2 regions of the Alkalihalobacillus sp. NPDC127517 genome follow, and region 1 is predicted to be linked to the other one. Evidence: a T-box and tRNA genes for the amino acid it is inferred to sense, from the RefSeq annotation. Region 1 holds a T-box; the other holds one or more tRNA genes.
What was found. The T-box of region 1 lies ahead of glyQ (glycine--tRNA ligase subunit alpha). A T-box ahead of a tRNA ligase gene usually reads a tRNA of that ligase, here a tRNA-Gly.
Positions count from the first base shown of each region.

Region 2: it encodes a tRNA-Gly, which carries the amino acid that the T-box ahead of glyQ (glycine--tRNA ligase subunit alpha) is inferred to sense. The anticodon was not compared.

Region 1 covers NZ_JBNNQX010000006.1:263,545-272,387, forward strand. Annotated here, with positions in the region: gene ACQKKO_RS10465 (pyruvate, water dikinase regulatory protein) at 1-71, opposite strand, end outside; gene ccpN (transcriptional regulator CcpN) at 114-749, opposite strand; gene glyS (glycine--tRNA ligase subunit beta) at 771-2,849, opposite strand; gene glyQ (glycine--tRNA ligase subunit alpha) at 2,842-3,732, opposite strand; T-box leader at 3,809-3,986, opposite strand; gene recO (DNA repair protein RecO) at 4,016-4,780, opposite strand; gene ACQKKO_RS10490 (YqzL family protein) at 4,801-4,950, opposite strand; gene era (GTPase Era) at 5,169-6,086, opposite strand; gene ACQKKO_RS10500 (cytidine deaminase) at 6,079-6,474, opposite strand; gene ACQKKO_RS10505 (diacylglycerol kinase family protein) at 6,494-6,883, opposite strand; gene ybeY (rRNA maturation RNase YbeY) at 6,867-7,334, opposite strand; gene ACQKKO_RS10515 (HD family phosphohydrolase) at 7,285-8,843, opposite strand, start outside.
Region 2 covers NZ_JBNNQX010000004.1:200,789-209,631, reverse strand. Annotated here, with positions in the region: gene ACQKKO_RS06960 (ATP-dependent helicase) at 1-1,813, opposite strand, end outside; gene hlpB (HNH nuclease-like protein HlpB) at 1,946-2,224, shown strand; tRNA gene ACQKKO_RS06950 (tRNA-Leu) at 2,259-2,328, opposite strand; gene comGA (competence type IV pilus ATPase ComGA) at 2,444-3,445, shown strand; gene comGB (competence type IV pilus assembly protein ComGB) at 3,436-4,482, shown strand; tRNA gene ACQKKO_RS06935 (tRNA-Ala) at 4,656-4,728, shown strand; tRNA gene ACQKKO_RS06930 (tRNA-Ser) at 4,747-4,839, shown strand; tRNA gene ACQKKO_RS06925 (tRNA-Met) at 4,861-4,934, shown strand; tRNA gene ACQKKO_RS06920 (tRNA-Gln) at 4,950-5,024, shown strand; tRNA gene ACQKKO_RS06915 (tRNA-Gly) at 5,029-5,100, shown strand; tRNA gene ACQKKO_RS06910 (tRNA-Gly) at 5,144-5,214, shown strand; tRNA gene ACQKKO_RS06905 (tRNA-Ile) at 5,227-5,300, shown strand; tRNA gene ACQKKO_RS06900 (tRNA-Ser) at 5,343-5,433, shown strand; tRNA gene ACQKKO_RS06895 (tRNA-Leu) at 5,453-5,534, shown strand; gene ACQKKO_RS06890 (carbon starvation CstA family protein) at 5,693-7,147, opposite strand; gene comGC (competence type IV pilus major pilin ComGC) at 7,366-7,677, shown strand; gene comGD (competence type IV pilus minor pilin ComGD) at 7,677-8,111, shown strand; gene ACQKKO_RS06875 (prepilin-type N-terminal cleavage/methylation domain-containing protein) at 8,017-8,415, shown strand; gene ACQKKO_RS06870 (competence type IV pilus minor pilin ComGF) at 8,336-8,843, shown strand, end outside; gene comGG (competence type IV pilus minor pilin ComGG) at 8,838-8,843, shown strand, end outside.

The sequences.
Region 1 (8,843 bases):
GCTTTTACAACAAGCTCAGCTGTCTCCCCTACTGAGTCAGATACTACATAGACAATCGGACGGTATGTCATTTCCACATCAGAACCTTTCCTTCACTTAAGCACATACTGTACTTAAATGGATTCGTTATTCGCAAGATCAACAAGCAGGCTGGTTATATTCGTTTTCGTAATACGACCAGTTACCTCTAGTCCACTTCCATGCTCTTTTTTTCTTACAATGGGCAGACCATCAATTTGCTTTAAGATCAGCTTTTTTGCTACGTCTATAATAAAGTCATCCTCATAACATACTGTCACATTAGGCATTCTGGTCATGATGATCCCTACAGGAATGGTTTCAAGGGATTTCTGCCCGAGACTTGCTCGAAGCAAATCTTTTCTTGAAACCACTCCTGTTAGGGTTGAATCCTTATCGACCACAAACAATGTTCCAACATCTTCTAGAAACATGGTTGTAATGGCCTCATAGACAGACGAAGAATCGTTCACGACTACCGGCCTTGATTTATAATGATCAACCGTAATCGTTTTTACTTTATCAGATAGAATTTCAGCATTCTGCTTACCAGCATAAAAATAGCCAACTCGTGGTCTTGCATCTAAATAACCTGACATCGTTAAAATGGCTAAATCAGGACGAAGAGTAGCTCTTGTTAACGAAAGCCTTTCAGCAATATGTTCACCTGTAATTGGACCATTTTCTTTTACGATACTAAGAATTTGCTCTTGCCTACTAGATAGCTCGATGGGATTTCACCGCCCTTTACCTTAAAAAACTAGCTTATTGAATTGCGCAAAGTCTTCAATTTCTTGAGCCAGCTGTTTCATTAATTGAAGTCTGTTATCTTTTACTTCTTTTTGGTCGGACATAACCATGATGTGTTCAAAGTATTGATGAACAATCGGAGCTGTTTGTTCTAGTGCTTGATAGGCAACATCTGCCTGGCCTTGTTCTTTTGATTGCTTTAATAAAGAAGATAGCTCTACATATCGATCATACAGTTGGTTCTCTTCTTCTTTTTCAAATAACTCTGGGTTAATAGTTACTGTCGCTTCTGCTTTTTTAGCAATATTAGTCACTCGGCTTAAAGCTTCTACAACCTTTTTGAATGACTCTTCTTTATGTGCATTTGACAGAAGCTCCGCTTTTTTGAATACCCAAGGAACTGATTCTTGTTCATTCGTTAAAACTGCGTCAATAACATCGTACTCAATGCCTCTATCAGATAATGCATGTTTCATTCGTAAGGTAAAGAACTCATAAAGCTGGTTAAGTGTTTCATTTTTATTCGCTAGTTTTAATCCGTTTTCCTCAGCTGTTTCAACTGCAAGTGCAAGTAATTGATCAAAAGCTAAGTCAATTTGCTTCTCAAGAATCATCTGTACTAGACCTAAAGCTTGACGTCTTAAGGCATAAGGATCTTGAGAACCTGTTGGGATTAATCCAATCGCAAAACAAGAAACAATGGTATCCAGTTTATCTGCCATACTTACAATAAGACCGAGGTCTGACTCCGGTAAGCTGTCTCCAGCAAAACGAGGGTAATAATGCTCGCGGATTGCTTTTGCTACATCCTTATTTTCACCAAGATGCTTTGCATACACTTCCCCCATTAATCCTTGAAGCTCTGGAAATTCACCGACCATTTGCGAAACCAGATCAAATTTACTGATTTCAGCTGCTCGTTGGACAAGTTCACCCGATACATTCTGGAATCCAACTTGTGCGTTTAGCTTTGCTGCAATACTCTTGATGCGCTTCACTTTGTCACCCAGAGATCCAAGCTCTTCATGGTACACAATGGAATCAAGCTGTTTAACAGCGGCATCAATATTCATTTTTTGATCTTCTTTGTAGAAGAAGGCAGAATCAGAAAAGCGTGCACGTAATACTTTTTCATTTCCCCTTGCCACATTCTCTAGATGGTTGCGGTCCCCATTACGAACCGTAATAAAATGCGGTAAAAGTTGACCATCTTTATTCTCAACCGGGAAGTAGCGTTGATGCTCCTTCATCGTTGTTAAAAGAACTTCTTTTGGTAAAGTTAAAAACTCTTCTTCAAATCGACCACTTAACGCTGTTGGCCATTCAACAAGATTAGTGACTTCCTCTAGCAGGTCTTCATTTACTGGAATAACCCATCCCTCGTGATCAGCTAGCTCCTTTAATTGCTCACGAATCACTTGTTTCCGTTCATTTGGATCAACTAGTACAAACTGTTCTCTTAATAGCTCCTGGTAATCTCCTGGGTTTGAGATTGTCATGTCTTTACCCAAAAAGCGATGCCCGCGACTTGTCTTTCCTGATTCAATTGAGGTGATTGAAAATGGAACAACCTGTTTGTCATACAAAGCAACGATCCATTGAATTGGACGAGCAAAACGCAAGCTATAATCATGCCATCTCATATTTTTGGGGAAATGTAGAGATGTAATTAACTCTTTTACATGCGGAAGTAATTCAATGGTTTTCTTTCCTTCTTGGAACGTTTTTGCAAAAACATATTCCGTCCCTTTCACTTCCTGTGTAAATAAATCATCTGCTGTAACGCCTTGACCGCGAGCAAAACCAAGCGCAGCCTTTGACCAGCTTCCATCTTCTGCAATCGCAATTTTTTTTGCTGGACCACGAGCTTCACTTTCAAGATTTGGCTGACTATCTTCTAAATCAGTAATTAGAATGGCCAATCGTCTTGGAGTCGCATACCCTTTTACTTCTGAACAAGCTAAACGTTGTTCTTTTAACCACTCCTCCACCAAATGTGTGAGTTGGTTAATAGAAGATGTGACAAATCGTGCTGGCAGTTCTTCAAGTCCAATTTCAAGTAGAAAATCATGTTTACTCATGGTTAGACTCCTCCTTTTCTTTTAACAGAGGGAAACCAAGGCGTTCCCGTTCTTCATAATAAAGTCTCGCTGCACGACGAGCTAATGTACGGACACGTCCGATATATCCTGTACGTTCCGTCACAGAAATCGCTCCACGCGCATCTAGAAGATTAAAGCTGTGCGAACATTTTAAAATGTAATCATAAGCAGGTAACACAAGCTGTTCATCTAAAGCTCTTCCTGCTTCTTTTTCATAGGTTTGGAATAGAGTAAACAGCATAGACGTATCTGATACCTCAAATGTGTATTTCGAGTGTTCATATTCAGCTTGGCTAAAAATATCACCATATGTGAAGCCTTCTACCCATTCTAAATCAAATACATTTTCCTTATCTTGAATATAAGAAGCTAGACGCTCTAGTCCGTACGTAATTTCAGATGAAACAGGACTAGCTTCCATTCCGCCTACTTGTTGGAAGTACGTAAATTGAGTAATCTCCATTCCATCTAACCATACTTCCCACCCAAGACCAGCGCAGCCTAGTGTAGGGTTCTCCCAATTGTCTTCAACAAAACGAATATCATGTTCAAGTGGATTAATTCCAATCGCTTTTAAACTGTCCAAATAAAGCTCTTGAATATTTAAAGGAGATGGCTTCATGACCACCTGGAATTGATGATGCTGGTATAAACGGTTTGGGTTTTCCCCATAACGACCATCTGCTGGACGTCTTGAAGGCTCAACATAAGCCACGTTCCACGGCTCTGGACCGATTGTTTTAAGTAACGTAAAGGGACTCATGGTTCCGGCACCCTTTTCCGTATCATATGCCTGCATAATGATGCAATTTTGTTTTGCCCAATATTCTTGTAACGTTAAAATCATTTGTTGTACATTCATTGTACAGCCTCCCTGTCTTTAATTCGCATAAGAACGAGATCCATGCAAAAAGCTCCCGTCCCTACGCTGATATCAGCGTAGGGACGGGAGCTTTCCCGCGGTTCCACCCTACTTATCCGTACATATTGTACGAACCACTTTCGTTTTGGATGCTCCGAAATGCCTTTCGCTGCTTACTGAATCTTGGGCTCACACCGTCCCCAAGTCGCTTTAATCAGTGGATAGCAGGTACTTCTTTTCATCACTGCATCAATCTATTAGTAAAATCATACATAAGTTCACACTACGTGTCAATATTAGTACCGAGATTCATTCGTTCAAGCTGATCTAGAAAACGTCGTGACTTCAATGTGACTCCTGAATATTCATCATAATACGCACGTATAATATCTTTAAGCTCTTGTTTTGTTTCTTTTTTTAAGGAGATTTCTCCAAGGCGGTGCAGGTCCATCTCATAGAACAATCGCAGCAAACGACTTGTCTGGGTTGAGCATGGAAATGCGTGCTCATCTTTATGCAAACAAGCTCTGCACAAAAATCCACCAAACCGAATCGAAAAAGCAACAGGAGTTTCAACCGAACCACAAGAGACGCATTGATTTAAATTAGGACTGATACCTGCCACATCCATCATCTTCATCTCGAAGATTCGAGTTATGACTTCTGGATCTGCCCCTTCTTCCATTTTAAGAAGACTTACATACAACCAATCAAATAAAAAGAAATAGCGATGTTTCTCTTCGGTTAACTTATCAACAAGCTCAGCCATATACATGGCATATGAAGCGAGAGTCAAATCTTCACGGATCTTTCGGAAAGATTTAATTGGATCACCTTGGTTTAAGGTTCCAAGTCCATTCCCTTTATAAATCACAAAAGAGCCGTATACAAACGGCTGCGAGATGGCGGTAAGCTGACTTCTGGGCTTTTTAGCTCCTCTAGCCATGACGCCTACCTTCCCTCTTTCTTTTGTGAGGAGAGTAATAATTTTATTTGTTTCACCGTAATCAACGGTTCTAATAACAATGGCTTCTACTTTATCTAACATGATAACCACCTAGCTGTTTGTTACTGAGAAGTTGGATCAAACGTCAAATCGCTAGCTCCAGTATCTTCAGGACCATTCTCCGCTTCTGAATCGCGCTCAAGCTCCTTAATTAATAAATACGTATCAAGATTTCCTGTGTTGGTAAAAACCTTCCAAGATAAGTCGAGCATGTCAGAATTCACTCCTTTGTCAAAGAATTCGTTCCATCTGTACTCCTAGTTTCACCTGATAAAGTTAGAACATGATAAGGAAATATTACTAAATGAATGACCTTGACAAGATAATGACTATTCTCAAACCATTTTCCCCGTATCTTTTCTTTAATGATAAGGCTTTCCTCACAAAAAAACAATGGTTAGAAACCCAACCATTGTAAAAAAATCTCGTCTTAATATTCGTCAGAGCGGAACCCGAAATCTCGTAACTGAGCAGGCTTATTCCGCCAATCCTTTTCAACCTTTACCCATAATTCAAGAAAGACTTTTGTACCAAGTAATGCTTCAATATCTTCTCGAGCTTGTTTGCCGACTTCTTTAAGTAAGGCTCCACGTTTTCCAATGACAATTCCTTTTTGTGATGAACGTTCCACAACAATCGTTGCTTGAATATCAATCATGTCCTTATGCTCACGACGTTTCATGCTCTCAAGTCCAACAGCAATGGAATGCGGGACTTCCTCATGTGTCAGTTGAAGTACCTTTTCACGAATTAACTCAGCCACAATAAATCGCTCTGGATGATCCGTTACTTGATCTGCAGGATAATACTGTGGACCTTCTTCAAGCTTGTCCTTAATCTGCTCAAGCAGGACAGGAACATTATTCCCACTTAATGCTGAGATTGGAATGATTTCTTTGAATTCGTGCTTTTGTCTATATGTATCAATCAAACCTAATAATTCATCTGGATGTACAAGATCAATTTTGTTGATTAATAAAAACGCCGGTGTTTTTGTTTCCTTTAACCGATTAATAATGTATTGCTCTCCTGGTCCAAACCCTTCATTGGCTTCAACTAAGTATAAGATAATGTCTACTTCACGTAATGTATCCTTTGCGACCTTCATCATAAAATCACCAAGCTTATGCTTAGGCTTATGGATACCAGGCGTATCAATGAAAACGATTTGAGAATCATTATCCGTATAGACACCTTGAATTTTGTTACGAGTTGTTTGAGGCTTGTCTGACATAATCGCAACTTTTTGACCAATCACTCGGTTCAACAATGTTGACTTTCCGACATTTGGTCTACCGATTAAACAGACAAATCCTGATTTGTGTTCGTTTTCTTGATGATTATTCATTCATATCCCCCGCTTTAAATGCTCCAGGCAGTAATTCTGCCACTGATGTTTTAACTATTTTTCCATTTGTACTACCTAAGTATACAGGAACATCCGGACCGCATAATTCCATCATTACTTGACGACAAGCACCACACGGCGAAACAGGCTCCTCTGTATTTGCAATAACAGCTACGGCTTGAACTTCACGATTGCCCTCAGAATATGCTTTGTAGAGAGCTGTTCGCTCAGCACAATTCGTTAGACCAAACGAGGCATTTTCAATATTTGCACCATGAAAGATAGTGCCATCGGCCATTAGAAGCGCAGCTCCTACTGGAAACGACGAGTAAGGAACATACGCGTTCGTTCTTGCCTTTGCTGCTTCTTGCATTAATTGCTCGTTCATCAACGTCACTCCTAAAGGATTAAAATAAAAGATCTAGTAGTGGTGGACCAAAAAGAAGCAGCCCAATCACCACAGCAAAAACCCCAAAAACAAACACGGCGGCCGCCGCGACATCTTTTGCTCTTTTCGCTATCGGATGAAATTCTTCCGTGTATAAATCAACGGTTCGTTCTATTGCCGTATTCATAATTTCTAATGAAAACATGCCACCGATTACAAGCAAAAGAATCATCCAATGCATCAATGGAAACTGAAGCCACCATGCTAGTGCGATAACTAAGAGAGAACACCCTAAATGGATTTGCATATTCTGTTCGTACTTCACAACATGTTTTAATCCATGAGTCGCAAAAACAAATGATCGAAGTAACCGTCTGAATCCTTTTTGGTTTCTATCTGACAAGCCCATAACTTGTTAAGATCTCCTCCTGACGGCCAAACATTTCTTTTTCTTCAGACTCCGTTAGATGATCATAGCCAAGTAAATGAAGAAAACCATGAACAACCAAAAAGCCGAGCTCACGTTCAAAGGAATGACCGTAATCGTCTGCCTGTAATGAAATTCTAGGCACCGAAATAATAATATCTCCAAGAAGATTTGGCATCCCACTAATCGGTTCAACCACATCATCTTCCCCTTCATTTAATGCAAAAGACAAGACATCGGTTCCTTGATCCTTTCCTCTATGCTCTTTATTTAATTCTCTTATCTCTTCATCATCTACAAAGCTAATAGATACTTCGTAATCGCCAACAAGCTCTTGAACCTTTGAGGCATGTACAATAATGTTCTGTATAAGATCTAGTTGTTTACTTGTTAGTGTGTTCGTCTCGTCCATGGTTTCCACGAGTATCGTCATGTTCTTTCCCACCTTTTTTCATTTCATCTGGATATTCAATTCGTTGATGGAATGTCCCTTTTAACGTCTCGAGCATGGACAATGCGATGTCATTTAACTCTCTTAACGTAATTTCCGATTCATCAAACTGACCGTCTTCCAATTTTTCTTTAATAATCTTATTTACCATCGCTTCAATCTTGTCTGGTGTTGGCTTAGACATCGAACGCACAGCAGCCTCCACACTATCAGCAATCGCAACAATACATGCTACCTTATTTTGAGGCTTTGGTCCAGGGTAACGGAATTGAGATTCTGGTAATGGCTGTTCTACATCCTGATTCGCTTTATGATAAAAATATTTAAGTAAGCTTGTTCCATGGTGCTGTTCGGCTATATCTACAATTTCTTTTGGCATCTTGTATTCTCTGAGTAAGTCTGCCCCATCATACGGATGCGAGATAATAATCGTTGTACTAAGCTGTGGTGAAATCTTATCATGTGGATTATCCTGCCTCAACTGGTTTTCAATAAAGAAGTGAGGTCGTTTAGTTTTACCTACATCATGATAGTACGCACCCACTCTTGCTAACAACCCATTCTCTCCAAGACGTTCACATGCTGCCTCTGCAAGATTCCCAACAACCACACTATGATGATACGTTCCAGGAGCTTCTGTTAAAATTTTTCGTAGTAACGGGTGATTCGGGTTGGATAATTCAATGAGCTTTGAAACGGATAAGATTGAAAAGCCGGTTTCAAAGAAAGCAAGCAATCCAATCGTCAAAATTGCCGAGGCAATTCCTGAGAAAGCCGCACTGGCTACATGGGAACCTACTTCAATCCAGTTATGCTGTAACCCCTTAATAAAAAGCAGTGTTAAGACAGCAATGACATTAATACACGCTACTAAAAATCCAGCTTTTAGTAACCTTGTAATCCGATTTGATGTATCTAGGAATAACGCACCTGCAAGCGAGCTGACTAAAAGATAGAAGCCGTACGTAACATTAAACGATGACGCACCATCTTGACTATAAAGTACGGTTCCAACAATCGCATACAGCACACTCGAAAATAAAGCAATTCTAGTATTTAACAATAGCGTGAGGAGCATCGTGCCTGTAGCAACTGGTACTACATAACCGACCCCAGCAATATTAATTAACTCTGTATAACTTGTCACCTTCATCAAACACGTCACAATAACAAAAACAAGAATAAACATGAGAAAGTGCGAATTGTTATTCTTAACTGTGGTATTTGATTCTTGAATAAAGTAAAGCATCATCCCCATGATAATCATCACAAACATACCAAGACCAATATAAGGATAGAAATTAAGCGATTCATCCAATAACCCAACTAATTTCAATTGAGCATATGTTTCGTTATTAATGACATCTCCTTGCTGTACTAACAATTGGCCTTCTCTGATCATCACAGATTCAACGTTCTCAGAAGCCTCTTCACGCAGTCGTTCTGTAGAGTCTCGATCATACACATAGTTTGGAATAATCGCAAATTGAC
Region 2 (8,843 bases), on a different contig from region 1:
GATTAATCTCTTTACATTGAGAGGGCAGATCCTCCATTTTTTTTAATTGAAACGGCTTTAGTCCACTAAGATGCTTTAAGGATTCTAGTAAAGAACAGTCATGCAGAATGCTTAGACTCTTAATTTCTGTTAATCGCTCCTGTTTTAAAAACAGCGCACCAATCAAATCATTCATGGCTTCTGTATTATCCGGGTGCTGGGCAATCCGGAGGTAAGCCAGCGCTTTTTTGACTACCTTCCGTCTGTAGAAGGATTCTCCGTCCTGCTCAATCATAAATGGAATGCTCGACTGAATTAGCCGTTCAAATAAAGCCATTGAGTGGACGTTTGTTCGGTAGAGAATGGCAAAATCAGAAGGACGTGCACCATCTTGAATACGTTCATTCATATCTGTCACAATCATGGTTGCTTCCTCTTCTTCATCATAAGGAAAGAAAAGAAAAGGAACCGTTTCTGAAGTCGTTTGGGCTTGAAGTTCCTTACTCATTCGTTGCTTATTCGTTTTAACAACGTTATTGGCAAGGGATACGATCGGATGAGTGGACCGGTAATTCTGATCTAAAATAATCGTCTCACCTTCTGGATATAAAGCAGGGAAACGGCGGAGGTATTCAGGATCACTTCCTCTAAAAGCGTAAATGGATTGATCATCATCACCTACAACACAAAGGTTGCGATTCGGCTCACATAATAGTTGAATCAGCTTAAATTGTATTTTATTAATGTCTTGGAATTCATCTACTGAAACATAAGAAAACCGTTCTTGGTATCGTTTAAGTAAGGTTTGATTGGAAGTGAGCATGTCATAACAACCTGTTAACATGTCGTCAAAATCAAAGGTAGATCGAGCTTGTCTTGTTTCTTCATACGTTTTATACAAAGAGGCGCAACGCTCTTCCCAATGGTCAAGTGGTTTCACTTGATCTGGAGTCATCAAGTGATTTTTCCACCAGCTTATTTGAGTGAGAGCTTGATCATAGGCGAATTCTTTCTCATCAAGCCCCATGTTGCGACCTGCCTCTTTAATGATTTGTACTCGTTGCCACTCCTTTAACAAAAAACGGCTGTCCCATTTCTCTGGCTCATGATGTAGAAGCATTTTATAGAAAATGCTATGAAAGGTTCCAATCATTAATTTCCGCAAGGTTTGTTTAGAAAGACCAGGATAAATCTTCATCCGTTCTTTCATTTCTCTTGCAGCTTTTGCCGTAAAAGTAACAAGGATCATTTGCTCAGGTAATATGCCGATGTGCTGAAGCATGTAAGCCGCTCTACTTGTTAGGACACGCGTTTTTCCACTGCCAGCACCAGCCACAAGTAATAATGGTCCTTCGGTTTTCGTGACAGCGTTCCACTGTGCTTCGTCAAGAACGATATTTGATTCCACAAGTGATTGTCGGTAAGGGTGCGACTGGTTCGCTTTAACTGAAGAAGACTTTGTAAAGGAGGGAAAGCTGTGAATTGAAACAGGTTCCTTCCACTCCAAATCATTAACTGGCTTAGATTGAGATTCAATAGAGCGGCCTTTGGGTAATATAAACCCACCGACACTCGTTTCTGTTTGATTTATAGTAGGTTGTTCTGTTTTTGTTTGTGCCTGTTCCAGTTTTTTTACCTGTTCCTCACAATCAAATACTGAATGAGGGTGATCAAATGAGGGCGCGCACTTTATGCTCATGCTCATACGCACAGGCTCCTGACAATGAGGACAGGTGACTTCTCCTCTTTTAGCAGCTTGGTACACTCGCTGCCACTCACTACGGTCTAGTATAGGTAAGGTCGTTAATTTATGTTGATAAAATGCTGTTTGCATGCTAAAACATCCTTTGCATCAATCGCTACATCTCTAGAAAGATACTATCAATCGTAGCAAATTTAAGAAAGAAAAGGGAGAATAATTTCAGGAGAATGTTGTGAACATTCGAGAATGTAAGAAGGTGAAAAGATGAACATAGGTCAGTGTGAGCTTTGTTTGCGGGAAGAAGTTGAACGAACACTCCATCATTTAACGCCAAGACAAAAGGGAGGAGCTAACCTAGAAACTGCAATGCTTTGTATTCCTTGCCATAAGCAAATTCATGTATTGTATAGTAATGAGGAGCTTGCAGCCAGACTATCAACAATCAAAGAATTACAAGAGGATGAAGCAGTTAGAAGATTCATTAAGTGGATACGAAAACAACCCTCCAAAACGATTCCAAAAACAAGAAAGAAATCAAAATAGACGAGCGCACCGATGGATGTGCTCGTCTAATATATTGGGCTAGTTGGATTCGAACCAACGTTAGCGGGTTCTGAGTTCGCTACCATCCACTTGGCTATAGCCCATTGTAATGTTGACTCTATTAGTATGTCCGTTTAACCAAATTTTATGATTATAGAAGGGAAAAAGAAAAAGATGTCGAATGAATTTTAACAGATGTAAAAGAAAGTAGGTGAATCATTGTACGAAATCGATAAAGAAAGCACCCGTCTCATTGAAGATGCCATTCATAAGCAGGGAACGGACATTCATTTTATCCCACAAAAAAATCATTGCTTTGTCCATTACCGAATTCATGGGGAAATGGTATCGCAACGTCGGCTCACGCATCATGTAGCAGAACGGATGATTAGCCATTTTAAATACATGTCTGGTATGGACATCGGCGAACGCAGAAAACCCCAAAGCATGGCAATGAATATGCACTCAACAAAAGGTCTTTATTCACTTAGACTATCCACGTTACCCGCACACGGAATGGAAAGCTTGGCCATTCGACTAATCCCACAAACAGAGCTTCAATCGTTAGACGCATTACCTCTTATCTCAACTCAATTAACAAAACTCCAACACCTAACCCAGCTTCGAAATGGACTAATTTTAATCTGTGGCCCAACTGGTTCTGGTAAAACAACAACGTTATACGGGATGGCAAACGAAATTATCCAGGAACATACGAGATCTCTCATTACAATTGAAGATCCAGTAGAACGGATGTTGCCGTCAACTGTGCAACTAGAAGTTAACCGGCGAGCTGGTTTGACCTTTGAGACTGGGCTTAGAGCCATTCTACGTCATGATCCTGATGTCATCATTGTAGGGGAGATTCGCGATAAAGAAACAGCGGCGCTTGCAATCAGGGCAGCTTTAACGGGGCATCTTGTGATTGCAAGTATTCATACAACAGATGCGTATCAGGCTGTGTTGCGTTTTCAGGAATACGGGTTGTCAAAAATGGAACTAGCAGAAGTATGCCAAGCAATGGTTGCTCAAAGGCTGGTTGGTACAGTTTGGAGTCACCAGCGTGCTCTTTATGAGATCCTTGATGGCGATTTGTTAACGAAGGCTGTATTAACAGGTACACGTCCAGCCTACTATCAACTTATCCATGCAGCTAGGAAAGCCTGGGCATTGGGGTTTATTTCTAGTGCAATGGTTAAACGAATGGAGGAATGGACCTGATTATATTACGAAAAAAACGTAATCAATTGGAACAAGCTAAACGTTTGATTCGAATAGGAAATTTGCTGGAGCAAGGGTATTCGATGGATGCAGCCCTTTCATTTATCGCCTTACATGGGAATGAGTCTGTTCAAGCTCAACTTGAACAAATACAATCTGACTTACACAGCGGTGCACGCATTCATGAAGCATTTGAACACTTGAATCTACCTGCTGATATCCTTTCGTTTATTTATTTTTATGAAGAGCAGGGCGAAGTGGCTAAAGGGCTAATCCAGGCAGGAATCGTATTTGAGGGGAGAGAGAAAACAAGAGTTCAAATTCAAAAGCTATTACGCTACCCACTTGTTTTAGGCTGGGCTGGCGTTATGGTTTTAATCATCGTTCAACAGTTTATCGTTCCACACTTTCAGAATTTGTTTGTCTCAATGAACAGCAATCCTCCAGCTTTAACCGCGTTTTTCTTCAGGTTCTTAGAAAATCTTCCCTTCATTGCTTCTGTTTTCTTTATCATTCTTTTCTCTCTTTATATGTACTATCGTATAAAGATTAAGCCCATCCCACCGCATTTAAAGATCAATAAGCTATTACAGTTAAAGTTAACGCGACGGGTGACCCGCAGAATCATTACTTACTATTTTTCTTTGCAATTTGGGAGACTTCTTGGAGGAGGGATGTCGATACAGCATGCATTGTCTATCTTCGAGAATCAGACGTATCTCCCTTTTTTTCAACACGAGGCTCATCAAATGAAAAGGGAACTACAGCAAGGAGAGTCGCTCAGCCAGATGCTCTTAAATCGTCATTACTTTCTTAAAGATCTTTCATTTGTTGTGGAGAATGGAAATCGTACAGGCTACCTAGCGTCTGATTTACAAAATTACAGTGAGTTACTCTTTATAGATCTTGAAGAATCGTTAAGGAAGGGACTGGCACTTCTACAGCCTGTATTCTTCATTGGTATGGGCGGATTTATCTTTGTTGTGTTTTTATCCGTTATGCTTCCCATGTTTGAAATGATCGGAGCTTTGCGGTAATATAAGGGGAGAAAACAAGCCTTTTCTCCCTTTCAAAAAAAATATTTAAACTTTTTTTGAAAAAGGGTTGCGCAAATCAAAGGTACCGTGTTATATTATTAAACGTCGCCGATAGTTATTCGGAACGACAGCGAAACACTAACGAAATACATAGCAAGTCACATGACTAACGAGGGGCCTTAGCTCAGCTGGGAGAGCGCCTGCCTTGCACGCAGGAGGTCAGCGGTTCGATCCCGCTAGGCTCCACTTTCATTGTTTTTTCTCGGAGGAATACCCAAGTCTGGCTGAAGGGATCGGTCTTGAAAACCGACAGGCGGGTCAAACCGCGCGGGGGTTCGAATCCCTCTTCCTCCTCCATTTTTATTAACTTTATAACGTCGCGGGGTGGAGCAGTCTGGTAGCTCGTCGGGCTCATAACCCGAAGGTCGAAGGTTCAAATCCTTCCCCCGCAATTACCTTTTGTTTGATGGGCTATAGCCAAGCGGTAAGGCAACGGATTTTGATTCCGTCATTCCCTGGTTCGATCCCAGGTAGCCCAGCCATTTTGCGGAAGTAGTTCAGTGGTAGAACACCACCTTGCCAAGGTGGGGGTCGCGAGTTCGAATCTCGTCTTCCGCTTCGCTGTACTATGTATGCGAATGAATTGGCTGTATGTGAATATGCGGGTGTAGTTTAGTGGTAAAACCTCAGCCTTCCAAGCTGATGATGTGAGTTCGATTCTCATCACCCGCTTTTCTAGAGTATGGGCCTGTAGCTCAGCTGGTTAGAGCGCACGCCTGATAAGCGTGAGGTCGGTGGTTCGAGTCCACTCAGGCCCATCATACTCTTCATTAAGATAAGAGCTATGCTTTTTGACTCTTGGAGAAGTACCCAAGTGGCTGAAGGGGCGCCCCTGCTAAGGGTGTAGGTCGTGTAAGCGGCGCGAGGGTTCAAATCCCTCCTTCTCCGCCATTTTGAAGAAATTAAATACGCGGGTGTGGCGGAATTGGCAGACGCGCTAGATTTAGGATCTAGTGTCTTATGACGTGGGGGTTCAAGTCCCTTCACCCGCATTGCTGAAAGAGCCTTGATTTTATCAACTAAAATCAAGGCTCTTTTTCTGTCTATTTAATTGTAGTGAGCTGAGACTATAATAGAGGCTTCTATCATAAAAAAGGGACCGTATCTACTTGAGTTACGGTCCTTTAAAAGAAATCTTATGAAAAACAAATTAAGCTGAATCTTTCTTCCAATACGAGACATCAATCTCTAGAGGGAGATTATTTGCTCGTGCCTTTTTAGCTGCTCGGAAGAATAAAGTGATAAGAATAGCTGCACCAACAAGCCCTCCTATCCAAGAGGCTGTCATAGGGAGCCTGAATCCAATTTGAGCATTTAAGATATACGTAATAACCATGACAAGCATAAAACTTCCTGGAACAAGAGAGATCCAGTAGTTCTTTCTGGCAATATACAAATACATTGCACCTACAAATAAAGCAATCACGGCGGTGGCTTGATTGGCCCAGCTAAAATAACGCCACAAAATATTAAAGTCGATTTGTGTGAGTCCTACTGAGATTAAAAAGAGAGGAACCGCAATAAGAAAACGTTTTGAAATCTTACGTTGGGCAACATTTAAGTACTCGGCTATAATCATGCGTGCGCTTCGAAATGCTGTGTCACCAGATGTGATGGGTAATACAACAACACCTAAAACAGCAATTGTTCCTCCGATTGCTCCTAACATCAGAGTAGAGACCTCGTTAACAATAGCTCCAGGCCCACCAGCAGCAAGCATTTCATTTAAACCTCCGTACCCATTTACTAAGCTCATGGCTGCCGCAGCCCAAATCATGGCAATGATCCCTTCTGCAATCATCATGCCATAAAAGATCTTCCGGCCTTGCTTTTCTCGTTTTGTTGTCCTTGAGATAATAGGTGTTTGTGTGGCATGGAATCCTGATAATGCACCACAGGTAATCGTGAAAAAGATTAAAGGCATAACAGGTAAGTTGTCAGGGTGAAAATTTGTAAACGACAGCTCAGGAATCGGAGCACCTTTTACAAGCATCATAATGCCTATACCCGCTGTACCTAAAAGAAGAAGGGCACCGAAAAATGGGTAAATTCGTCCAATGATCTTATCAACCGGCATGAGTGTAGCGAACACATAATAAATAAAGATTGCCGCAATAATGAGACCTAAAGCAATTCGGCCATCCATTAATAAATGTAATAAGCTTGCGGGTGTTGAAACGAATACGGTTCCAACTAAAAGAAGTAGTAAAACAGCAAAAGCATTTACAACATGCTTCATAATATTTCCGAGAAATTTACTAGCTAATGCAGGTAGATGTGCCCCTTTATTTCTTATTGAAATCATCCCTGTCAGATAATCATGCACAGCACCTGCAAAAATACAGCCTACAACAATCCAGATAAAGGCCACAGGACCATACAAAGCTCCCATAATTGGTCCAAACACAGGACCAGTACCTGCGATGTTTAATAACTGTATGAGCGAGTTTTTTGTTGTGCTAATTGGCACATAGTCAACATTGTCTGCATTCACGTACGCAGGCGTAGGGCGTTCTTCTTTTACTCCAAAGATACGCTCGACCACTTTACCATAGGTAAAATACCCAATAATTAATAACAAGATTCCGACTAAAAAAGTGATCATTCTAATCCTCCCTCTTTTTATAAAGAATACGCTTACATTTTCAGTTTATAAGATTGCAGAAAAAAAAGAAATCATTCTTTTTTTGAAAGAAGGAGTCAAGCCTATTAATGTCAAATAAGAATAGTATTCCAGTAAAAGGAGGATAGATAAAAGAGTTACGATTTGCCCCCTTATATTACCCACAGCTCCATTCCCCTAACTAAAGGAGCGATCGATCGATGAAAAAATGGTTACGTTGTAAAAAAGGATTTACGCTTGTTGAAATGTTAGTTGTGTTAATGATTATCTCCATTCTTCTGTTAATCGCCATTCCAAATATGACAAAAAACAATGAAGTAGCGAATGAAAAAGGATGCGAAGCTACGTTAAAACTACTCCAGTCTCAAGTCTCGGTCTATCAGATTGAAGAGGGTGTTGCCCCGTCATCCATTGACGATTTACTAGATGGGGGATATGCAGATCAAGGTAGTTGCCCAAATGGTGACCTATTAGAGCTGAATAACCAACTTGTAGTTATCAAACCCTCTTAATGAATGAGCAAGGATATACATTAATTGAAATGCTTATTACTCTCACACTTCTTTCTGTCCTCACAATCCTTCCGATGCTTGCTTTTTCCAATGTACGAGAAACCCATGAATCAGAGTACGTGTCCTGGCAGTTGAAACAGGATCTCATATTAGCTCAACAATTGGCAATGGCTAGAGGGGAAATAACCCTTGTTCTCCCTACAGAAAAAGCCTATCATATTCGTCTGTTAAATAGGGAATCGTATCTTGAACGACCTTATGCTACGAGCGACATGCAGATTAGACCTCTGTCTTTGACAGGTCCATTAGTTATGTTTAATCGTGTGGGCAATCCCAGATATGCTGGAACCATCTCGTTACGAACGAATCGACAACACTATATCTATACTCTCCATCTTGGAAAGGGGAGAATACGTTATTCAAAGCAAACGTAATGGCTTTACGTTAATTGAAGTGATGATTTCTCTTGTTCTGTTGTCGATCGTCACAATCTTTATTCTTCCTGTTCTCATAAAAGTCTATCAAGAAAGAGTGGTCATTACACAACAGGAGGAAGCGATTTATTTGCTTGAAGAGCTTGCTCTTGCATTTACGCATGGCGATTCTCCAGCATCTTTCAGTCACTCGCTCTATCACTTAGAGCAAAACGTTGTTGTAGATGGTTCAACTCAATTCTGTCTTAAGTGGGAAGGAGCGAATTCGAGATATTACGAAAGCTGTCTTTATACTAAAAAATGAAAAAGGATTCACACTCCTTGAAGCATCAATTGCTTTTGGTTTAACGCTTCTAATTGTTAGTTTAGTTCCTCTTATTGTCACTTCAATCGCATGGTCCCCTTTTTATAAACATGACTCAAGCTTTGAGTTGCAAGTGTTTTATAATCAATTGCATTCCGAGGTGCGAGGGGCTGAGGAGATCATTGTGAAGGAAAACACGTTGAGTTTATTTATAAAAGAGGAGGAGATCCGTTACGATTTATCAACAGAATCGATTTATCGATTTGTTCAAGGGAGAGGGTATGTCCCGATGCTTGATTCAGTTCAATCATTTACATGTGAGATAGATGCGGAAGAGAGATTAAGTTGTGTAACGGTCATGAAGCATGGTCTTGAATTCGAGCGTTCAATGAGCAGCATGTTTAGCAAAGTGAGTATTCAATATGAAC